3 regions of the Proteus hauseri genome follow, and region 2 is predicted to be linked to each of the others. Evidence: predicted binding sites of a transcription regulator. Region 2 holds the regulator's gene; each other region holds the start of a gene.
The links. Region 2 encodes LexA, which represses DNA repair genes until DNA is damaged. Its sites were predicted from a motif close to TNCTGTATGTACATACAGNA; they were not measured.
Positions count from the first base shown of each region.

Region 1: the regulator LexA is predicted to act here: its motif matches at 5,023-5,042, upstream of uvrB (excinuclease ABC subunit UvrB).
Region 3: the regulator LexA is predicted to act here: its motif matches at 6,026-6,045, upstream of dinB (DNA polymerase IV).

Region 1 is NZ_CP026364.1:2,731,904-2,740,288, forward strand. It holds gene bioA (adenosylmethionine--8-amino-7-oxononanoate transaminase) at 1-883, opposite strand, end outside; gene bioB (biotin synthase BioB) at 987-2,024, shown strand; gene bioF (8-amino-7-oxononanoate synthase) at 2,024-3,187, shown strand; gene bioC (malonyl-ACP O-methyltransferase BioC) at 3,162-3,926, shown strand; gene bioD (dethiobiotin synthase) at 3,919-4,602, shown strand; gene uvrB (excinuclease ABC subunit UvrB) at 5,075-7,084, shown strand; gene PH4a_RS12475 (DUF1266 domain-containing protein) at 7,393-8,343, shown strand.
Region 2 is NZ_CP026364.1:1,149,971-1,158,355, forward strand. It holds gene uvrA (excinuclease ABC subunit UvrA) at 1-90, opposite strand, end outside; gene PH4a_RS05265 (single-stranded DNA-binding protein) at 340-870, shown strand; gene zur (zinc uptake transcriptional repressor Zur) at 1,205-1,735, shown strand; gene lexA (transcriptional repressor LexA) at 1,834-2,445, opposite strand; gene PH4a_RS05280 (diacylglycerol kinase) at 2,573-2,944, opposite strand; gene plsB (glycerol-3-phosphate 1-O-acyltransferase PlsB) at 3,075-5,558, shown strand; gene ubiA (4-hydroxybenzoate octaprenyltransferase) at 5,675-6,529, opposite strand; gene ubiC (chorismate lyase) at 6,559-7,068, opposite strand; gene pgi (glucose-6-phosphate isomerase) at 7,289-8,385, opposite strand, start outside.
Region 3 is NZ_CP026364.1:2,529,516-2,537,900, forward strand. It holds gene PH4a_RS11475 (NADH:ubiquinone reductase (Na(+)-transporting) subunit B) at 1-208, shown strand, start outside; gene PH4a_RS11480 (Na(+)-translocating NADH-quinone reductase subunit C) at 201-986, shown strand; gene PH4a_RS11485 (NADH:ubiquinone reductase (Na(+)-transporting) subunit D) at 979-1,608, shown strand; gene nqrE (NADH:ubiquinone reductase (Na(+)-transporting) subunit E) at 1,614-2,210, shown strand; gene nqrF (NADH:ubiquinone reductase (Na(+)-transporting) subunit F) at 2,227-3,453, shown strand; gene PH4a_RS11500 (FAD:protein FMN transferase) at 3,530-4,552, shown strand; gene nqrM ((Na+)-NQR maturation NqrM) at 4,572-4,799, shown strand; gene PH4a_RS11510 (glycerophosphodiester phosphodiesterase family protein) at 4,947-5,819, opposite strand; gene dinB (DNA polymerase IV) at 6,066-7,121, shown strand; gene pepD (beta-Ala-His dipeptidase) at 7,177-8,385, opposite strand, start outside.

The DNA.
Region 1 (8,385 bases), 1.6 Mb from region 2:
TTTCGGCAATATGGCGGGTGGTTAATGTTGCAGATAACGTCATATAACCACCAGTTAATGCTTTTCCAACACACATAATATCTGGTGATATACCAGCGTGTTCACAGGCAAACATTTTACCTGTTCTGCCAAAACCTGTGGCGATTTCATCAGCAATTAGTAACACGCCAAATTTATTACACAGGGCTCTGGTTTGTTTTAAATATTCTGGGTGATAAATACGCATTCCACCGGCACCCTGAACGATAGGTTCTAGCATAACGGCCGCAATTTCTTGATGATGCTGCTCTAAAATTGAGTGCAATGAATCGATATCATTAGGATCCCACTGTTCATAAAAACCTGTCTTAGGCGCATCAACGAAAAGATGATTAGGAAGATAACCTTTGTAGAGGCTATGCATTGAGTTATCAGGATCACATACCGACATGGCACCAAACGTATCTCCGTGATACCCCTGTTTTAATGCCACAATGCGCTGGCGTTTTTCCCCTTTAGCTTGCCAATATTGCAATGCCATTTTTAATGCAACTTCAACAGCAACAGAACCGGAGTCAGCTAAAAAAATACATTCAAGCGGTGTCGGTGTTATCGCCAATAATTGTCGACAAAGTGCAACCGCAGGGGGATGTGTAATACCGCCAAACATCACATGCGACATATTTTCGACTTGTGTTGTTAGTGCACTATTTAATTCAGGATGATTATATCCGTGAATTGCAGCCCACCATGAAGACATACCATCAATAAGTTTTCTGCCATCAGCCAATGTAAGTTCAACGCCTTTTGCGCTCATAACAGGATAAGCCGGAAGTGGATTACTCATCGAAGTATAGGGATGCCAAATATGGCGTAAATCGAAAGCGATATCATCAGGTGTCATTTCATTATCCACTTAATCATGTAAACCAATGGTGATCAATTTTAGTTGACATGATAACCCTATTATTTAAACTGACAATCACTTTTAAACAGGAGAATGTATTGTGAGCACACTAAAGCGTTGGACACTGAAAGAAGCAAGAGCATTGTTTGAAATGCCATTTTTAGATTTAGTTTTTCAGGCACAACAAATTCATCGTCAACATTTTGACCCTTCACAAATTCAAGTAAGTACACTGCTTTCAATTAAAACAGGCGCTTGCCCAGAAGATTGCAAATACTGCGCGCAAAGTGCACGTTATAAAACCGGTTTAGAAAAAGAACGCTTAATGGAAGTACAGCAAGTTATTGAATCTGCTAAAAAAGCAAAAGCTGCGGGTTCAACTCGTTTTTGTATGGGAGCTGCATGGAAAAACCCACATGAGCGTGATATGCCTTATCTTGAGCAAATGGTAAAAGAAGTGAAAGCACTGGGTATGGAAACCTGTATGACACTGGGTAAATTAGACGAGACACAAGCCACTCGACTTGCCGATGCCGGGCTAGATTTTTATAACCATAACCTTGATACCTCTCCGGAATTTTACGGCAGTATTGTTACCACTCGTACTTATCAAGACCGATTAGACACATTGGATAAAGTGCGTAATGCGGGTATTAAAGTGTGCTCAGGAGGAATTTTAGGATTAGGTGAGGAAGTAAAAGACCGAGCTGCAATGCTGGTTCAATTAGCTAATTTACCGCAACCACCGGAAAGTGTGCCTATTAATATGTTAGCTAAAATAAAAGGAACGCCGATGGCGGATAACGAAGATGTCGATCCTTTTGATTTTATTCGTACTATTGCTGTTGCGCGGATCATGATGCCTCGTTCTTATGTAAGACTGTCTGCGGGTCGCGAGCAAATGAGCGAACAAACACAAGCTTTTTGCTTTATGGCTGGCGCTAACTCAATTTTTTATGGCTGCAAACTATTAACAACAACCAATCCAACCGAAGATAAAGACCATCAGTTATTCCGTAAATTAGGATTAAATCCTGAGCGTTTATCCGTTTCTATGGGGGATAACCAACAAGAAGAAGCCTTGATGCAAGCAGTTGTTAATAAAGATACTGAACAGTTTTATAACGCGGCACTGTAATGAGCTGGCAAACCTATTTAGATAATCGTCTTGATGAGCGTAGAAATACGCCATTATGGCGCAAACGCCAAGTGATTAAACAGTCAAATGGGCGTTTTTTAACGACGATATCAGAAGAAAAATATCTCAATTTTTCGGGAAATGATTATTTAGGTATTAGCCAGCATCCCGAGGTTATTAAAGCATGGCAACAAGGTGCGAATAAATATGGTGTTGGTAGTGGTGGTTCTGGCCATATTACAGGCTTTACACAAGCTCATGCGCAATTAGAAACAGAATTAGCTCAGTGGTTAGGCTACGATAATGCATTGCTATTTTCATCTGGTTACAGTGCTAATCAAGGTGTTATCGCTGCATTATTAGAAAAGGATGATACGATAATTGCAGATAAACTGTGTCACGCTTCATTAATGGAGGCCGCAGTATTATCCCCTGCAGCACTTTGGCGCTTTTTGCATAACTCAGCTGATTCACTGTCTCAACGCTTAAATAAAACAACGGCAGCAAAAACGTTGGTGGTTACAGAAGGCGTTTTTAGTATGGATGGTGATAAAGCACCATTAAGAGAAATTGCAAAATTAAGTCAGCAAAATAACACATGGCTGATGGTTGATGATGCACATGGTGTCGGTATTTTGGGTCATCAAGGGAAAGGAAGTTGTGATGAGGCAGGGATTAAACCTCAATTATTAATTGTGACTTTTGGTAAAGCCTTTGGAATGAGTGGTGCTGCGGTACTTTGTGATAAACAAACCGCTGAGTTTTTTGAACAATATTCACGACATCTTATTTACAGCACTTCAATACCACCAGCACAAGCTGTTGCATTAAGTGCAGCGTTGCAGGTTATTAAACGAGCGGATATTCAGCGCAATCATCTTTATCAATTAATACAGCAATTTCGTCAAGGTGTTGCGACATTACCCATAAAATTACTTCCTTCCCAAACAGCTATTCAACCATTAATAGTGGGTGATGAACAATTATGTCAAAAGTTATCGGATTATCTGCAAAGTAAAGGGCTTTGGGTTAAAGCTATTTTTCCACCTACCGTTCCCCCACAAAGTGCTCGTTTACGTATTACCTTAACCGCTAGCCATTCTATTTCAGATATTACGATGTTAATCGAGACTCTTCATGGCTTCTTCAGTGAAAACAGATAAACAGCGCCTTGCGCAAACTTTTGGTAAAGCAGCTCAATATTATGATGATTATGCGTTGATCCAACGTTATAGCGGTGAGCAATTAATGGCGCTCGCTAATAATGAGCTTGGTTGTATTGTATTGGATGCGGGATGTGGTACTGGCTATTTTAGCCAGCAATGGAGACAGCGAGGAAAATACGTTATCGCGCTCGATTTATCTCATCAAATGTTACAAGTTGCACAAAGTCAGCAACGTGCAAATAGTTATCTACTGAGTGATATTGAACATTGTGCTATTCAAGATAAAAGCATTGATATCGTATTTAGTAATTTGGCGATGCAGTGGTGCGATAATTTACCTTCAGCCATCAAAAGGTTAATGCGGACTTTACATTCTTCCGGCTCACTTTATTTTTCGACCCTTGGAACATCAACGTTGCAAGAAGTCAGAGACGCTTGGCAATCTATTGATGAACACTCTCATATCAACCCTTTCTTATCTTTTAATGAAATAGAAAAAGCATGTACTGGCTTTAAAATACAGCTATTTACGGAAAATGTTACTGAGCAATATTATTCATTAAATGAATTGTTTGCCTCACTAAAAGGTGTGGGGGCGAATTATCTACAGGGTGGACGACAAAAAGGTTTAATGACTCGGCAAAAATATCGTGAGTTAGAAAAAAGGTGGAAAACAGAGTCAGGTAAATATTTATTAACATATCAATTGGTTATAGGAAAAGTATCTCATGGCTAAAACATGGTTTTTAACAGGAACAGATACAGAAGTGGGTAAAACCGTAGTGAGTAGCGCTTTATTGCAATGTGCAGCAAAACAAGGTTATAAAACAGCAGGATATAAACCTGTTGCTTCAGGGAGTGAATGGCATTCTGGTGAATTACGCAATTCTGATGCGCTAACATTACAACAACACAGCACTATTGAGTTGGCTTATCAACAGGTTAATCCCTACTGTTTTGAAGCGGCAACATCACCGCATATTGTTAGCCAAAAAATGAAACAGCCTATTGATTTACAAGTAATAAGTGAAGGTTTATCTCGCTTAAAACATCAAGCCGATTGGATATTAGTTGAAGGTGCTGGTGGTTGGTTTACGCCATTATCGGGTAAAACATTTTTTTCTGACTGGGTGATAGCAGAAAAACTGCCTGTTATTTTAACCGTAGGTATTAAATTAGGATGTATTAACCATGCGTTATTAACTCAAAAAGCAATTATTCAGTCTGGTTTAACATTAGCAGGCTGGGTAGCAAATGAAGTTGAACCTGCGGGTGAATATCAAACCGAATATCTTGATACCTTACAACAACATTTACATGCACCGTTGCTAGGCAAAATACCCTACCTAAATAGTGTTAAAAAGCATGATTTTACACCGTATTTAAACCTTTCCGCGTTAAAAATAGACTAATTTTGTTTAACAAACAGATAAAGTTAGCGAAGATATTTAATTGTAATATAAAAATAAAAAAAATAAATTTCGCTGATTTTTATCGATTTTTAATCAGTGAAAAAAAGACGTAACTTACCGAGGAATAACAACTTTGTGTAGTTATCCACTATTCCTGTGGATAACCTTGTGTATTACCATTATAAAAATACGCTGAATCGAGAGAAGACAAGGCATTGACAAAGATTGATGTTATTCTCAACTTTTATTTTTTATTGTTTTTTATCAGTTAGTTAAATAAAAGCAATAGAGTGGTTCACCTGATTTGTTTGCTAAGAATAATTCAAACATTGGGGCTTGATTTTTTTAAAAAAACCAGTTTTAAAACTGGGGATAACCTAAGCTTAATTATTCAGACAAATTTTAATAGATAGAGATTGAAGCTGGATTTTTATCCAGTATTATAAGAGGGAGGTTGTTAGGAGATGAGAATATGAGCAAAGCGTTCAAACTGCATTCAGAATTTAAGCCCGCAGGCGACCAACCCGCGGCTATCGCTTCATTATGTGAAGGGCTAGAAGATGGTCTGGCACACCAAACTCTTTTAGGGGTAACAGGGTCGGGTAAAACATTCACTATTGCCAATGTGATTGCAAACCTTAATCGCCCAACGATGGTACTGGCACCCAATAAAACATTGGCAGCTCAACTTTATAGTGAAATGAAAGAGTTCTTTCCTGATAATGCGGTAGAATATTTTGTCTCTTACTATGACTATTACCAGCCAGAAGCCTATGTACCAAGTTCCGATACTTTTATCGAAAAAGACGCCTCTGTTAACGAACATATCGAACAAATGCGTTTATCGGCAACGAAAGCACTATTAGAGCGTAAAGACGTTATTGTTGTGTCATCGGTTTCAGCTATTTATGGTTTGGGTGATCCTGATAGCTATTTGAAAATGATGCTACATCTTACTAACGGCATGATTATCGACCAACGTGCTATTTTGCGTCGCTTAGCTGACTTGCAATATACCCGTAACGATCAAGCTTTTCAGCGAGGCACCTTCCGTGTCCGAGGTGAAGTTATCGATATCTTTCCTGCTGAGTCTGATGACTATGCATTACGCGTTGAGTTATTTGATGAAGAAGTTGAACGGTTATCATTGTTTGATCCACTAACAGGCCAAATTCACTATAACGTTCCTCGTTTTACGGTTTATCCTAAAACTCACTATGTAACACCTCGTGAACGCATTCTTGATGCGATGGAAAAAATCAAAGTTGAGCTGGCTGAACGACGAAAAGTATTATTAGAAAACGATAAGCTGGTCGAAGAACAACGTGTTTCTCAGCGGACTCAATTTGATTTAGAAATGATGAATGAATTGGGATATTGCTCTGGTATCGAAAACTACTCACGTTACCTTTCTGGTCGAGGTCCTGGTGAACCACCTCCAACGCTATTTGATTACTTACCTGCTAATGGATTATTAGTCATTGATGAATCACACGTTACCATCCCACAAATAGGTGGAATGTATAAAGGTGATCGCTCTCGTAAAGAAACATTAGTCGAATATGGTTTTAGGTTGCCTTCTGCTCTTGATAATCGTCCATTACGTTTTGAAGAGTTTGAAGCATTAGCACCTCAAACTATTTATGTGTCTGCAACACCGGGTAAATATGAGCTAGAAAAATCAGGTACAGATATTGTTGAGCAAGTTGTTCGACCGACAGGCTTACTTGATCCCATTGTTGAAGTGCGACCAGTTGCAACTCAGGTTGATGATCTACTTTCTGAAATACGCATTCGTGCTGCCAAAAATGAGCGTGTATTAGTTACAACGCTAACTAAAAGAATGGCTGAAGACTTAACCGAATATCTTGAAGAGCACGGTGAACGTGTTCGCTATTTACACTCTGATATCGATACAGTTGAACGTGTTGAAATTATTCGTGATTTGCGTCTTGGTGAGTTTGATGTGCTGGTGGGTATCAACTTATTAAGGGAAGGGCTGGATATGCCAGAAGTCTCTTTGGTTGCAATTTTAGATGCTGATAAAGAAGGTTTTTTACGTTCAGAACGCTCTCTTATACAAACCATCGGTCGTGCTGCTCGTAACCTTGAAGGTCGGGCTATTTTATATGGTGATAGGATCACCGATTCAATGGCAAAAGCGATAGACGAAACAGAACGTCGTCGTGAGAAGCAACAGCAATTTAACTTAGAAAATGGCATTGTACCAAAAGGGTTAAATAAGAAAGTTGGTGATATTCTAAAAATTGGTCAGCCATCGCAAGGACGTAATAAAAAAGGCCATAAATCGGCTAATGCAGAAGATAATTACCCACTGCTTTCAACGCAAGAGTTAGAAAAAGAGATCCAACGTTTAGAAGCTCAAATGTATCAACATGCTAAAGATCTTGAGTTTGAAAAAGCCGCAGGGCTTCGTGATAAGCTTCAAGCATTAAGAGCGCAATTTATCGCTAATTCTTAACATTATATTTTAAGATATAAGTTAAGCTGTAAATCTATTAGTATAGATTTAAAAACATAGGCTTAAGGGCATAGGCTTAAGGGCATAGGCTTAAGGGCATAGGCTTAAGGGCATAGGCTTAAGGGCATAAGCTTAAAGGCATAATACGACAAGTATTATTAAAATATCTGTCTGTCATTATGCCTTTTCTCTTTTATCATCGACAATTTATCCAATTGTTATTCCCTTAATAAGCTTGTGCTGTTTAAATACCTTAAACAGAGAGTCTCAATTATACAAAAAGATAAAAAAGACATTAAGGATAGTGAATGAGTGGTTATGTTGTGGCAGGGTTTCCAAGCTCTGTGGGTGTAATTATTGGTGTTTTTTTCCTCGTTCTGCTTTTTAAGTGGTTACGTAAGTTTGCTATAAAAGGTAGCGATTCGTCAAAGCCACCAAAAGTGCAGGGATCTAATCTTGTTGTAGAAGAAAATAATCAGCCCCCAGTTCTATTGCCTAATGAATGGGGATTATATGTTGGGATGCCTTATGCCGTAATGAATGAATGGGCATATAATGATTATCAAAAAAGTGACAGTGATGGTGGATTATCTTCCGGTTGGGGAATTAACGACCGCTGGGATTTAATTTATCAACTTTATTGGTTATTAACTCAAGGCCACACCTACGATTTTTATCAACTCCGTGATCAAATTGTCGATGCTAAAGATGGCGATATTCAGTCAATGAAAAATGATATTTTATTATCTGAGTTAACTGAAAATGATAAGAATGAACGCCTTTGGCAAATTGATATGATGAGCACCAACAGAATGAATATTCTTAATGGCAAATATTTAATTTGGGATTTTTGCCGTTTTAGTAAGCTCTGTTTAGAAGGTTGCAAACAAGGCTATATTACTCAACAAGAAGCACAAACATGGTCATTAATGAGCGCGTCTATGTTACGTCGTGTTTATGATGGTTGGGAAGATATGTGGAAAAACTTTATTGCTACACGTTGGTTATGGGCAAGTGGCGATCAAGATTGGGTTTCTTCTCATCAAACATTTTCAGATACTATTCAAAATATCATTAATGCAGAAGGTACCTTAGCAACAGAAGAAAATTGGTTAATGAATTTACCTCCGCTTGATCTTATGTCTTTTACTCGTACTGTTGCCGGTTTAGGGCTTATGAAAGAAGATAAACCGATGACGCTTGATGAAATAGAGGAAGTAATTAGCCAGCGTATCACACTGAAAAAGCTTAATAGTTAGGTAAATTACATTGTATTTAATCGTTTATTTGTAGATGTAATT
Region 2 (8,385 bases):
CGTAATAACAATAAGTTTATCGCGAGGAATGACCAAATTGATATTTTTTAGATTATGGGTGCGAGCGCCCCGTACTTCGATTTTATCCATGAACATATCCCGGATTAAGAGAGTCGCCGAAAAAGAAATAATCGGATTATTATTACACAAAACCAACTGAATGGATATACAGTATATAAAGTGAAACTTGATGATAATGTAAACACACAGTTTGAAACAAAAAATCTCGACGACCTCCTCAAATGAGAAATTCATCAAGTTCATATTCAAATTTTAGCGTACGTGATAAACTTATTCGCTTATGATTTCAAAAAATTTACTTTCGCAGGAGTACCGCACATGGCGAGCAGAGGCGTAAACAAAGTTATTCTTATCGGTAATTTAGGGCAGGATCCAGAAATCCGTTATATGCCTAGTGGTGGTGCAGTAGCAAACCTGACACTGGCAACTTCAGAAAGCTGGCGCGATAAACAAACCGGTGAAATGAAAGAAAAAACCGAGTGGCACCGTGTGGTAATTTTCGGCAAGTTAGCTGAAATTGCAGGCGAATATCTGCGCAAAGGTTCACAAGTTTATATCGAAGGCCAATTACAAACTCGTAAATGGCAAGACCAAGGTGGTCAAGACAGATATAGCACTGAAGTTGTCGTTAATATCGGTGGCACCATGCAGATGTTAGGTAGCGGCGGTCGAGGACAAGACAACGCACCTTCACAAGGTGGTCAAGGCGGTTGGGGTCAACCACAACAGCCACAAGCATCACAACAATTTAGCGGTGGTGGCACACAATCTCGCCCTGCTCAACAACCTGCTGCCCCAGCACAAAGCAACGAACCCCCTATCGACTTCGATGATGATATTCCGTTCTGATAGATTTATCTAAGAACTGGTTCGTAAAGAATTAGCCCAGCTTATCGCTGGGTTTTTTATAATTAGCGAATTATATTTTTCTTATATAAAGCGCTTTACCTAATAAAGCAGCCTTATACTAGGTGTGTAAAGTAAGCACACACCATTCACATTTATAATCCAAACCAAATACAAAACTGCTTTTTTATCCAAATAAAACACCAATAAACAATGTGTAACAACAAAATAAACAAGCAAAGTTATTTTCATAAAACCCCACTTTACACAAAGGTTTACTCTTGAAAAATATGGTAGGATCTGGGCAATTAATAACGTCTGAGAGCATCTTATCCCCATGAATGAAGAGAAATTGCTCGCTCAGGCAGAAAAGATCTGCCAGAAACGAGGTGTTCGCCTGACTTCACAACGTCTGGCAGTATTGCGTCTGATCATGCAGCAACCTTCTGCTATCAGCGCCTACGATTTATTAGATTTACTACGCCAAGTTGAGCCACAAGCAAAACCGCCAACGGTTTACCGCGGGCTAGAATTTTTACTCGAGCAAGGATTTATCCATAAAATAGAATCCACCAATAGTTATGTGCTGTGTCATCATTTTGATGATATTGAGCACACTTCTGTGATGTTGATTTGTGATCGCTGTTTATCTGTTACTGAAAAAAACAGCCATAAAATCGAAGATGCGATAGCAATTTTAGCAAAGGATGGTGGTTTTCATTTACGCCATAGTGTGATTGAAATTCACGGCTTATGTTCACAATGCCATGAAGCACAAGAGTGTACACATCCTGAAGGTTGTCATCATGACCATAGTATTGATGAAAATCTTAAACATAGAAAAACGGGCGACTATAAGCCACGTTGATAGCGTTTAGAACAAACAAAAAATGCAGATGATTTAGTGAATAAACACATCATCTGCATTTTTATAAAATAAGTTGTTTTGACTTACTTTGGTACAAATTATAACCATTCACCGTTACGAATAACACCTACCGCTAAACCTTCAACAGTAAAGCTTTGTTCACGTAAATCGACAATAATGGGTGAAAACTCAGGGTTTTCTGCATGAAGCTCAATTTTATTACCGCTTTTCTTAAAGCGTTTTACCGTAACTTCATCTTCAATGCGGGCAACAATAACTTGTCCGTTATGTACATCTTGGGTTTTATGCACAGCAAGTAAGTCGCCATCCATAATACCAATATCTTTCATCGACATACCATTAACACGTAATAAGAAGTCTGCACTTGGCTTAAATAATGCAGGATCTACTTGATAATGGCTTTCGATATGTTCTTGCGCTAAAAGAGGTTCACCAGCAGCAACTCGCCCAATTAATGGCAAGCCATCTGGCTCTTCTTCTAGTAGCAAACGGATACCTCTAGATGCACCAGAGATAATTTCTATCACGCCTTTACGAGCAAGAGCTTTTAAGTGCTCCTCTGCCGCATTTGGTGAGCGAAACCCAAGTTGAGATGCTATTTCAGCCCGTGTTGGTGGCATACCCGTTTGCGAAATGTGATCACGAACCAAATCGTAAACCTGTTGCTGCCTTGCAGTTAATGCTTTCATTCCGCCCCCTGTTTGTTTATACAGTCAGACTGTGAGTATATACAGGTATATGCAGATTTGGAACCACAAATGAATATAAAACACTCATCTTTAGATTATTTTCAGGCTAAAACCGACTTTTTTACCTTTAAGAGAAAAAATGTCCCCAAAGAATAGTTCCCCAAGTAAATAATCCCAATATAATAGCAATAAGAACGGCGGCAGAGCCCATATCTTTGGCTCGTCCTGAAAGTTCATGATATTCAGGGCCAATGCGGTCTACAACGGCTTCTATTGCGCTATTAACCAGTTCTAAAATAACCACCAGCACGACGGAACCGATGAGTAAAATGCGCTCTAGCCCACTGACATCAATGAAAAATGTAAGGATAATTGCCACTAACATTACAACGGCTTCTTGTCTAAATGCAGCTTCATTAAGCCATGCCGCACGAATGCCCTTGTATGAATAACCACCCGCTTTTATGATCCGGGTAAAACCTTTATTTTGATTAGCCATAATAAACTCTATCGAAAACAAACTATTAATTTGCCACTTTTCTCTATTAATATTGTCACAGCACCACAGATCTCAGAAAGACTTTCTGTTATGCTTTCAAAGTATTGCTAATAAGAGGCTACAACTATTTATGTCAGCTTGGCGTAAAATATATTATAACACATTGAATTTACCACTAAAATTACTGGTAAAAAGCAAACGAGTCCCGACTAATCCTATCACAGAATTAGGGTTAGATACGTCGCGATCTTTCCTTTATGTTCTGCCTTATCATTCTAAGGCTGACTTACTTACATTACGACAGCAATGTTTGTCTTTAGGCCTGCCTGATCCACTGCAGCCAATAGACATTAGCGGAACCAAATTACCTGCCTACGTCTTTATTGATGATGGCCCAAGGCTCTTTCGCTATTATTCACCAGACCCGCGTAAAGACTCGGTAAAAACGTTTCATGCGTATCTCGATGCTCATCGCAATAATCCTCATCTTGATATAGAGATGTTGCCTGTTTCTGTGATGTTTGGTCGATCTCCTGGTCGAGAAGGTCATAATGGCGTTCCTCACCTAAGATTGCTTAATGGGATCCAGAAATTTATGGCGATCCTGTGGCTTGGACGAGATAGCTTTGTTCGTTTCTCGCCAACCGTCTCGATGCGAGATATGGCAAATGAACATGGCACTGATACCAGTATAGCGAGAAAACTTGCACGTGTTGCTCGTATTCACTTTTCTCGCCAACGCCTCGCTGCGGTTGGTCCTAAGCTGCCAGCGCGCCAAGATCTCTTCAAGAAATTATTGGCATCAAAAGCCATTGAAAAAGCAATTGAAGATGAATCAAAAGCGAAAAAAATCTCGTTGGATAAAGCTCGCAAAAATGCCACTGATATTATGGAAGAAATTGCAGCTAACTTCTCTTATGAAGCCGTGCGCATTAGTGACCGAGTATTAAGCTGGACATGGAATAAGCTCTATCAAGGTATTAACGTTTACAACGCTGAACGTGTTCGCCAATTGGCACAAGATGGACATGAAATTGTCTATGTACCTTGTCATCGTAGTCATATGGACTACTTGCTTCTTTCCTATGTCCTTTATCATCAAGGGTTAGTACCACCGCATATCGCAGCAGGAATTAACCTTAACTTCTGGCCAGCAGGCCCGATATTTCGCCGTTTAGGGGCATTCTTTATACGAAGAACCTTTAAAGGCAATAAGCTTTATTCCACCATTTTCCGTGAATATTTAGGTGAGCTATTCTCTCGTGGATACTCTATTGAATATTTTGTTGAAGGTGGACGTTCACGAACAGGCCGATTGTTAGATCCTAAAACAGGAACTCTTTCAATGACTGTTCAAGCCATGTTACGCGGTGAAACTCGTCCTATTTCTGTAGTGCCTATTTATATTGGTTATGAACACGTTATGGAAGTGGCTACTTATGCCAAAGAATTACGTGGTGCAACTAAAGAGAAAGAAGGCTTTATGCAGATGATCAAAGGGTTACGTAAATTGCGTAATCTGGGTCAAGGCTATGTTAACTTTGGTGAACCTATCTCTGTAGCACAATATCTTAATCAAATTGTGCCACAATGGCGTGACGATATTGATCCTATCGAGCCACAACGCCCAAGCTGGTTAAACCCGGCGGTAAGCTCGTTGGCTGATAACATTATGGTGAATATTAATAACGCGGCATCGATTAATGCGATTAACCTCGTTTCAACAGCACTACTCGCATCGCGTCAGCGTGCGCTCACCAGAGAACAGCTGTTAGAGCAAATCGATAGTTATCTTCAACTGTTGCGCAATGTTCCATATTCGAGCGATATGATTGTTTCTGATAAAAATGCTGAAGCATTATTAGAACATGCACTGCAAACAGATAAATTCCAAGTCGAAAAAGACAGTCTTGGCGATATCGTGGTACTTCCTCGTGAAAGTGCGGTATTAATGACCTATTATCGCAATAATACGATTCACTTGGTGATAACTCCGTCATTGATCGCCAGTATTATTCTGCACCACGAACGTATCCATCGTGATGATTTAATGAAACAGGTTGAGTTAATTTTTCCTCTTATCAAATCGGAGCTATTTATCCGTTATGAAAAGGAAGAACTTCCTGAAGTCATTAATACTCTGATTGCGGAACTGTGTCGCCAGCGTCTTATTAGTTGTGATAATGATGGCTTACTACGTATCAATCCAGCACGTATTCGCCCATTACAACTTTTAGCTGCTAGTGTGAGAGAAACCTTACAACGCTATGGCATTACCCTCTCTTTACTGAATTTCGCACCAGAAATCAGTCGTTCTTTACTCGAAAAAGAGAGTCGTATCTTGGCTCAGCGTCTTTCCGTGTTGCATGGTATTAATGCACCTGAATTCTTTGATAAGGCAGTATTCTCAACATTAGTCTCGACGCTACGCGAAGAAGGCTATCTCAACGATAATGAAGATATCCTAAAAGCAGATGCTTCCGCGCTTTATCAAGTGATTGCGAAATTGATGTCACCTGAAATTCGTTTAACCATTGAAAGCGTAGGCATTGCTGAAGATAACAATACAGCAATTCCTGAAGATAAAGAGACGACCAAGCAAGCTGATAAATAATTGCTTATATAGATTGAGTTTGGCAACAATATTAATCTAATAAAAAGTAAAAGGGATAAGCCGTGGCTTATCCCTTTTTATTTTATAAATCACTAATAGTTAGCAGTAAACTCAACTTAAAAATAACTAAATACAATACCCGCAAATAAAACAAAGCCAACATAGTTATTATTCATAAAGGCTTGAAAACACGGGGCGCGTTCACGCTCTGCAATAAGTTTTTGTTGATAAATAAACAGCGCTGTAACCAATAAAAGAGACCAATAATAGATACCTTTTAGGTTTAAAATAATACCGATAGCCACTAATAGCGCTAACATTATTAATTGTAAAATACCAATAATAATTTTGTCGTAACGACCGAATAAAATCGCAGTAGATTTCACGCCAATTTTCAAATCATCATTACGATCAACCATTGCATATTGTGTATCGTAAACGACTGACCAAATAATATTGACCAAAAACAGCAGCCAACATACAAAAGGCAAGCTTTCAGAAACAGCAGCGAATCCCATTGGAATTGACCAACCAAATGCCATACCTAAAATAAGTTGAGGTAAATTACTGAATCTTTTTACAAAGGGATAAAACCATGCCAGCGCTAATGCAGCAACAGATAACCAAATGGTCATCGTATTTAATGTCAGCACTAATCCAAATGAAAAAAGAACCAAAACAATAAAGATTATTTTGCTCTCTTTTTCTGTTACGACTCCACTAGGTAAGGGTCTGTTTTTAGTTCGTTCAACACTGCCGTCAATTTTTCTGTCAGCAAAGTCGTTTATTACACACCCAGCGGCACGCATAGAAAACACACCAATAGTAAATACAATCAGGATATGCCAATCAGGAAAGCCTTTTGCGGCAATCCATAAAGCCCAATAAGTTGGCCAAAGTAATAATAGCGCTCCGATAGGCTTATCTATACGCATTAAACGGCTATATGCCTGCCATTTATTGTGCGTCATACTTCCCTCCAATTTTTAGCTCCCCTTAACTACTTTTCATACACTGGTGATGCTGGTAAGAATACCTCGGTTAATAATAAAGGTTTATCTGAAAGCTGGAAACGAGAACGGCGTAACCAATACCCATTTTGTTGCCCAATATGAATAAAATCACGACTTAGTGTCGTTTCCTGAAACAAATAGCGCCCAAGAGGAACCGTTCTCAAATTCACAAGTTTGCGATCTTCACCTGTCAGTGTCTCTTCTGGTACTAAAGTACGTCCTAACAACCAAGGCACATCATCACCACACAACACAACTTCTCTTAACCAATAGCGCCGACTTTGAGGTAAACAAGCGCTCTCCTCATCGGGTTCAATAATATCGATAAATCCTTCTTGATAAGGCATTACCGTGACTTTTTGACAATGCTGCTCAAAACGCCGAGTCATCGAGCCTAATTCCATTAACCAACTTAATGTCTCTTCTTCGACATTAGATTGTTCCTCATTAGATAGCCAATGGATAGGTATATGGGTAATTATTGATTTCTTGAGCATTCTTTCATCATCAAATGTTGATGATCCTAACTTTGTGAATCATTATGCCTTAAGGATATCATGATGTGACTAGCGGAAGTTAAAAGCTAATAACATTTCGCATAAATAACCTAAAAAATAGCTAAGAACAGGAAATTATCCAACAACTTCCAATAAGAAAAAAAGGAGGTTATATAAACCTCCTTTTATCTAACCTATTACATACACTCGTTTTATTTTATTAACGCCATGCTTTATAACGATTAATTAGGTTATTTGTTGAGCTATCATGGCTGTTAACACTTTCCTTACCTTTTAATTCAGGAAGAATTCGATTAGCCAATTGTTTTCCTAACTCAACCCCCCATTGGTCAAAGGTGAAAATATTAAAAATAACGCCTTGAACAAAAATCTTATGCTCATACATCGCAATTAATGCACCCAATGAATAAGGGGTGATCTCTTTCAGTAAAATAGAGTTTGTCGGACGATTACCTACAAAAACTTTAAAGGGTGCAACATAATCCATAGTTGCAGGATCTTTTCCTGCTGCGGCAAATTCAGCGTCAACTTGTTCACGAGTTTTACCAAAGGCCAATGCCTCTGTTTGTGCAAAAAAGTTAGACATCAACTTAGCATGGTGATCACTTAATGGATTATGACTAATTGCAGGCGCAATAAAATCACAAGGGATCATTTTTGTACCCTGATGAATTAATTGGTAAAACGCATGCTGACCATTGGTTCCTGGTTCACCCCAAATAATAGGTCCAGTTTGATAGTTAACTACGTTACCATCGCGATCAATATACTTACCATTTGACTCCATATTGCCTTGTTGGAAATAGGCGGCAAAACGATGCATGTATTGATCGTATGGCAGAATCGCTTCAGTTTCTGTGCCAAAAAAATTGTTATACCAAATGCCAATCAGCGCGAGGATCATTGGTAGGTTATTTTCAGCAGCTGTCGTTTGGAAATGGTTATCCATTGCATGAGCACCTTCCAATAATTGCTCAAAATTATCATAACCAACGGAAAGTGCGATAGACAAACCAATAGCTGACCATAATGAGTAACGACCACCAACCCAGTCCCAAAACTCAAACATATTCGCAGTATCAATACCAAACTTTTCAACTTCAGTACTGTTAGTTGATAACGCGACAAAATGTTTGGCAACAAAGGCACTGTCTTTTGCTGATGCTAAAAACCAGTCTCTTGCTGAATGCGCATTAGTCATGGTTTCTTGCGTTGTAAATGTTTTAGAAGCGATTAAGAATAGTGTTGTTTCTGGGTCGCATTTTTTCAATGTTTCTGCGATATGCGTACCATCAA
Region 3 (8,385 bases), 1.4 Mb from region 2:
AACAGACCCAGTATCAGCATCGTTTACTGATAAAGGTAAATGGGCTTACGGCATTCTGATTGGCGTAATGGCTGTGCTTATTCGCGTCGTCAATCCGGCTTATCCAGAAGGTATGATGCTGGCAATCTTATTCGCAAACTTATTTGCGCCACTGTTCGATTATGTGGTTGTTCAGGCGAATATTAAGCGGAGAAAAGCTCGTGGCTAAAGAAAAAAACAAAGATAGCGTCGGAAGAACGTTCCTCGTTGTATTTATTCTGTGTCTTGTCTGTTCCGTTGTGGTAGCAGGTTCTGCGGTTGGATTAAAATCCAAACAAGAAGAACAAAAACTACTGGATAAACAACGTAATATTCTTGATGTTGCTGGTTTACTTGCTCCGAAAATGAGTGCAAGTGAAGTATTGAAAGTGTATGACTCTCGTATTAAAGCGAAAATTGTTAACTTTCAAACAGGTGAACTGACAGACAGTAAAGGTGCTTTCGATTTAAATACAGAATTGCGTAGTGATGAAACTTCTATCGCATTATCACCTGCTGAAGATATCGCCAAAATTCGCCGCCGCGCTAATACCGCAGAGGTTTATTTTGTTTTAGATGAGCAAGGCAAAACCACTGAAGTCGTACTACCTGTTTATGGATCTGGTTTATGGTCTGTAATGTATGCCTTTGTTGCTGTTGATATTGATGGTGTAACTTCAAAAGGTATTACTTACTATGCTCATGGTGAAACACCTGGCTTAGGTGGTGAAGTTGATAATCCACAATGGAAAGCACAATGGAAAGGTAAACACCTGATTAATGAAGAAGGTGTACCTGCAATTAAGATTGTTCGTGGTGGCGCAACTGATAGCCCTTATGGCATTGATGGTCTTTCTGGTGCAACACTAACGTCTAATGGTATCCAGCATATGTTCGATTTCTGGTTAGGCGACAAAGGTTTCGGCCCATTCCTGAAAAAAGTACGTGAAGGAGAGATAAATGGCTGATACAAAAGAAATTAAACGAGTCCTTCTTGGGCCGTTATTAGATAACAACCCCATTGCTTTACAGGTACTTGGTGTCTGTTCTGCATTAGCGGTAACAACAAAGCTTGAGACAGCATTAGTGATGACAATTGCAGTAACATTAGTTACGGCATTTTCAAACTTCTTTATTTCACTGATCCGTAATTTCATTCCTAGCAGTGTGCGTATTATTGTTCAAATGGCAATTATTGCATCGCTAGTTATTGTTGTTGACCAAATTTTACAAGCTTACGCTTATGAAATTTCAAAGCAGCTTTCTGTTTTTGTTGGCCTTATTATTACTAACTGTATTGTTATGGGTCGGGCTGAAGCTTATGCGATGAAATCACCACCAATTGAAAGCTTTATGGATGGTATCGGTAACGGTTTGGGATATGGTGTTATCTTGATCCTTGTCGGGTTTTTACGTGAGCTATTTGGCTCAGGAAAATTATTCGGCATCACTGTGATGGAATCTATTCAAAACGGTGGTTGGTATCAGCCTAATGGCTTGTTCTTATTAGCACCGAGTGCGTTCTTTATTATCGGCTTGCTAATTTGGGGATTACGTACATTAAAACCAGCACAGGTTGAAGAGGACTAATCACCATGGAACATTATATAAGCCTATTTGTTAGAGCGGTTTTTATTGAAAATATGGCACTCGCATTTTTCTTAGGGATGTGTACTTTTATTGCCGTATCTAAAAATGTAAAAACAGCTTTTGGTTTGGGTGTCGCAGTAACCGTTGTATTAGGTCTTTCTGTGCCATTGAATAACCTGGTTTACAACTATGTGCTACGTGATAACGCATTGATGGAAGGAGTTGATTTAAGTTTCTTAAATTTCATCACTTTTATTGGTGTAATTGCAGCATTAGTGCAAATCCTAGAAATGATTTTAGACCGTTATTTCCCTTCGCTGTATAACGCGTTAGGGATCTTCTTGCCACTTATAACCGTTAACTGTGCCATTTTCGGTGGTGTGTCATTTATGGCGCAGCGTGACTATAACTTTAGTGAATCTATAGTTTATGGTTTCGGCTCTGGAATTGGTTGGATGTTAGCCATCGTATTACTGGCTTCTATCCGTGAGAAAATGAAGTACGCGGATGTACCGGCAGGTATGAAGGGATTAGGCGTTACTTTTGTCACCACAGGGTTGATGGCATTAGGTTTCATGTCCTTCTCTGGTGTTCAGCTATAAAGGGTGAGAAGAACTCATGGATATAATTATTCTAGGTGTTGCGATGTTTACCCTGATTGTATTGGTGCTAACTGCTTTGATTTTGTTTGCAAAATCAAAGTTGGTCAATACAGGGGATATTGAAGTAGAGGTCAATGGCGACCCCGAAAAAAGTTTTCATGCGCCAGCCGGCGATAAATTACTCAATGTTTTATCAAACGAAGGTATTTTTATCTCGTCAGCGTGTGGTGGTGGTGGTTCTTGTGGCCAGTGCCGAGTAAAAGTGCTTGATGGTGGTGGTGATATTCTGCCAACCGAGCTTTCTCATATTAACAAACGTGAAGCTAAAGAAGGGTGTCGTTTAGCTTGTCAGGTAAACGTCAAAACTAACCTGAAATTAGAACTACCAGAAGAGATTTTTGGTGTTAAAAAATGGGAGTGTGAAGTTGTCTCTAATGATAATAAAGCAACGTTTATTAAAGAATTAATACTCAAAATTCCAGAGGGTGAGGTTGTTCCTTTCCGTGCTGGTGGCTTTATTCAAATAGAGTGTCCACCTCATACAGTACGTTACGAAGATTTTGATGTACCTGAAGAGTACCGTGAAGATTGGGATAAGTTTAATTTATTCCGCTATGTTTCTGATGTAAAAGAGACAACGGTTCGTGCATATTCTATGGCTAATTACCCTGAAGAGCACGGTATTATCATGTTAAATGTGCGTATTGCAACGCCTCCGCCTCGTAATCCTGATGTACCACCAGGAATTATGTCATCTTATATTTGGTCGTTAAAACCGGGTGATAAAGTGACAATTTCCGGACCATTTGGTGAGTTCTTTGCTAAAGAAACCGATGCAGAGATGATCTTTATTGGTGGTGGCGCAGGTATGGCACCAATGCGTTCTCATATCTTTGATCAGTTAAAACGTTTGCATTCTAAGCGCAAAATTAGCTTCTGGTATGGTGCTCGTTCTGTGCGTGAAATGTTCTACACCGAAGATTTCGATATGCTTGCAAAAGAAAACGAAAACTTTACTTGGAATGTCGCGCTTTCAGATGCATTGCCTGAAGATAATTGGACTGGTTACACTGGTTTTATTCACAATGTGCTTTTTGAAAATTACCTCAAAAATCATCCCGCACCAGAAGATTGTGAATTCTATATGTGTGGACCACCAGTGATGAATGCAGCAGTTATTAAAATGCTGAAAGATTTAGGTGTTGAAGATGAAAATATTATGCTTGATGATTTTGGTGGTTGATCCAAATTCTCTATAAAGCATGAATGAAATGACAAGCGCCCACAGATGTGGGCGCTTATGATCAGAAGAGAGAGTTATGTTAAAAACAAAGATGATAAATTGGATAGTGATGGTGTTTGCGCTGGTATTATTATCTGCATGTGGTGAAAAACAGCAGGTATTAGAAGGCGAAACAATGGGAACTTATTACTCGATTAAATATGTTCCTGATAGTAATTCACCTCCACAGGCCGTCTTACAGACAGAAATTGATCGTATTCTTGAAGAAGTTAATGATCAGATGTCAACATATCGTCCTCATTCTGAATTAAGTCGTTTCAACCAAAGCCGTGAAATCAATACACCATTTCCTGTTTCAGCAGCAACCGCAAAAGTGGTGAGTGAAGCAATTCGCATTAACAAAATGACTGATGGTGCATTAGATGTCACCGTTGGGCCTTTGGTTAATTTATGGGGGTTTGGCCCTGAAGGCCGTTTTATTCATCAACCTTCAGAAGATGAGTTAGAAAAACGTAAACAGTGGATTGGTATTGATTATCTAACAGTGGAAGGTAACTCATTAATTAAAAAAATTCCTGAGCTTTATGTCGATTTATCTTCTATTGCTAAAGGTTATGGTGTTGATGTCGTTGCAGAGTATTTGATCTCTCAAAATATCACTAATTATATGGTGGATATTGGTGGAGAAGTAAGAACTCAGGGCGTGAATGGTAACGATAAACGCTGGCGTATCGCGATAGAAAAGCCAGCTAATGACGGTACCAACCAAAGTGTACAATTAATAATTGAACCGGGCGATAATTCAATTGCCACCTCTGGTGATTATCGTAATTACTTTGAAGAAGATGGAATACGTTTTTCTCATACTATTGACCCAACAACTGGCCGTCCTATTAAGCATAACCTTGCTTCAATTACAGTGATTGTACCAAATTGTATGAGCGCTGATGGCCTCTCAACTGGGTTAAATGTATTAGGGCCAGTAAAAGGCTTAGAAGTCGCGAATGAGTTAAATATTCCTGTCTTTATGATAGTTAAAACTGAAAAGGGGTTTGAAGAGCGTTATAGTAAGGCATTCGCCCCATTTTTGAAAAAATAGAATTTAAGGAGAGAAGGTTATGTTAAAAATATTTCTTTTTGCCTTCATCTTGTTCCTGCTGGCATTTTTTGGCATGGCGTTAGGTTATATTGTTAAACGCAAAAGCATTCAAGGTAGCTGTGGTGGTTTAGGTTCTATTGGTATTGAAAAAGAGTGCGATTGTCCAGAACCTTGTGATGCACGTAAAAAGCGAATGGCAAAAGAAGCTGCTCGTCAGGAAGTATTAAATAAAAATCGTATTTTATAAATTGAATTGAAAGTGATAGATAAGTAAATAGTTTGGTATCGCCGCTATTATTTAATCGATCAACATAAATCAAATAAAAAGAGTGACGCTAATATTTAACGTCACTCTTTTTTCTTATAAATAATTGGAAATGTTATAACTAAAATATTAATCTTTTTTAAAACTCTTCATATTCGCAGGCGAATCAACCATAACGGCGTCAGCACCTAATTGTGTGGCTTGATCATAGTCTTTTTCTGTATTGATACCAAACAGAACGATATGTGCATTGCCACCCGCACGAAAACAAGACATAGCATCTTTATTCCAACTTAAAACAGATGCTGATTTTGCTTCTCCTAGTGTGTATTTTTCTACGACTTCAACTTTACGGTGTAGTTCTAATCCGTACCAACGAGTCACATCAAGATTTTCTGGTAATAAGCAAATTTGCCCCATTGTAATGTTTGCCAGAATGTCACGAGTGACATCTCGGCTTTCAAACCGCTGTACATTATCAGGTAATGCATCAAGGAATTTGGTATTCGTTGAATAAACGCGGGTACGATGTAGTGCATTATTACGATTTAATACAGTTGCTAATGCATTTCCCTGTTTTGCAGGATCAGCATCAGGTGATTTTAAATCGAGATAGAATTGAGTGTTTGGGAACTGAGTTAGAATATATTCTAACGTTGGGATGGTAATACCCTTGTTACGATAAGGGTATTGTTGTTTTTCACCGTATTGATAGCCAGCGTCTAATTTTGCTAACTCTTCAGCTGTGAATTGAGAAATAACACCTTGTCCATTTGTTAGGTTCTTTAAATCACTCGGTCGATAAAGCACTGGGATATTATCTTTTGATAATTGTAGCGTTATCCAAATGGCATCCGCTTGGTTATTGAGCGCTGTTTTTATAGCGATTTCAGTATTTTCAGGAGCGTCTGCAGCACCCCCTCTATGTGCAATAATTTTAGGAGAGGCCATAAGAAAAATAGAATAAAAAAAGAGAGAAGTTGCGATGAATAATTTAACCATGAAAATTCATTTCCTTGTTTTATATGATTATTTACATGAATGTATGAATAACAAAAATAAATTCAGAGCAAGTAAGGCAGCAAAAAACAATCTATCATCTCTTTGTGACAATTCTATAACTAAACGGACTTATTCAGAGTTTTATGAGAAAAACACCCTAAATGAGGGAGCATAAACAAGGATAAAAATTGTAGTTAATATTCAATTACTGTATATTTAAACAGTAAATTATTAAGGGTGAATTGTATGCGTAAAATTATTCATGTAGATATGGATTGTTTCTATGCTGCGATTGAAATGCGAGATAACCCAGCATTGAAAGATATTCCTATTGCTGTGGGAGGAAATGCATCTAGGCGTGGCGTTATTTGTACGGCAAATTATCCTGCACGCCGTTTTGGTGTACGTAGCGCGATGTCTACAGCCAATGCTCTTAAGCTTTGCCCTCACTTAACCGTATTACCGGGTAGAATGGCACTATATAAAGAAACATCAGTAAGGATCCGCCAAATTTTCTCTCGTTATACTGATCTCATTGAGCCGCTTTCACTTGATGAAGCTTACCTTGATGTTTCCGATAGTGTGCACTGTCAGGGGTCAGCGACGTTAATTGCTCAAGCTATCCGCCAACAAATTTTTGATGAACTACATTTAACCGCATCTGCTGGAATAGCGCCGATTAAGTTCTTAGCCAAAATTGCTTCTGATATTAATAAGCCCAATGGACAATTTGTTATTACGCCAGAACAGATGGACGACTTTATTTTAACGTTACCTCTGAATAAAATTCCTGGGGTAGGTAAAGTGACTTTTGCGCGATTACAAGAAATGGGATTAAAAACTTGTGCTGATATTCGCCGTACTGACGTTATTTCTTTAGTTAAAGCGTTGGGAAAATTTGGACAGAATTTATGGGAGCGTAGTCACGGCATTGATGAGCGTTTAATAAATCCAGATAGGTTAAGAAAATCAGTTGGTGTAGAACGTACTTTTGCTGAAGATATTAATTCATGGGATGAGTGTCGTAAGTTACTTGATGGGCTATATGACGAATTAGAAAAACGATTAATAAAAGTAAAACTGGATTTACGCATTGCTAGGCAGGGTGTAAAACTAAAGTTCGATGATTTTCAATTAACCACACAAGAACATACGCATCCTATTTTAGAAAAAGAAGATCTCGTTAAAATTGCTTATCAAGCTTGGCATGAACGTAGAAATGGGCGAGGAGTGAGATTAGTTGGATTTCATGTCACATTACAAGATCCACAAATCGAACGGCAACTTCTTTTAGCGTTATGAATATTAAAATAAAACCCGCAATTGCGGGTTTTATTTTGGCTACAGCTCAGTGTTATTATTTAGCAGGGATTGCTTTTAAAATTGCTGTTAATAACTGCCAGTATTGACCTACGCTCTTAATATGAACGCGTTCATCTGGTGAGTGTGCACCACGAATCGTTGGCCCAATAGAAACCATATCCATATCTGGGTAAGGTTTTTTGAATAAGCCACATTCAAGACCAGCGTGGATCACCATGATGTTTGGCACTTTATCAAATAATTGCTGATAAGTGTCACGCACTAAGTGCATTACAGGAGAATCCGCATCCGGTTTCCAACCTGGGTAGCCACCTTTGCTTTCGATATCTGCTTTAGCAAGTTTTGCTAATGCTGTCAGCATACTAACAACATAAGTTTTACCACTATCAATCAGAGAGCGAATTAAACAAAGGATCTCAATTTTATTATCAACAATGCTGACAACACCTACGTTTAATGAGGTTTCAACGACACCTGCAACGTCATCGCTCATACGAATAACACCATTTGGCATTGCATTCAGTAGATTGATAAAACGTTGTTGGCAATCAGCAGAGAAAGCTTGTTTATCTGTAGTGGTATCAATTAATTCAACTTTCAGATTTTTTTCAGCAATAGCTAATTCGCTTTTTAATAAAGCTTCAAATTTTTCTTTAAGCGTTTCTAACTTGCTAACGTTTTCAGATGGAACAGCAAATACAATATTCGCTTCACGAGGAATAGCATTACGCAGTGTACCACCGTGGAAATCAATTAATTTCAGTGATAATTCGTCTGCATGACCCGCTAAGAATCGCGCTAATAATTTATTAGCGTTACCTAAACCTAAATGGATATCACCACCAGAGTGACCACCGTTTAAGCCTTTTAACACGAGTTGTTTTACGACATGATTGGCAGGAATAGCGTCATAAGAGAGGCTTACTGTGGTTTTAACATCAATACCACCAGCACAACCCATATAGATTTCGCCTTCTTCTTCTGAGTCAGTGTTGATCAGGATATCTGCTTGCAACCAACCTGGTTGTAAACCGAAAGCACCATCCATACCCGTTTCTTCGGTCATGGTTAAAAGCACTTCTAATGGGCCGTGTTTTACAGTGTCATCAGCCAGTACAGCAAGTGCAGATGCCATACCTACGCCGTTATCCGCACCCAGTGTAGTACCTTTTGCTTTGATCCATTCACCATCAACATAAGGTTGAATCGGATCTTTAGTAAAATCGTGTTCAGTATCGTTATT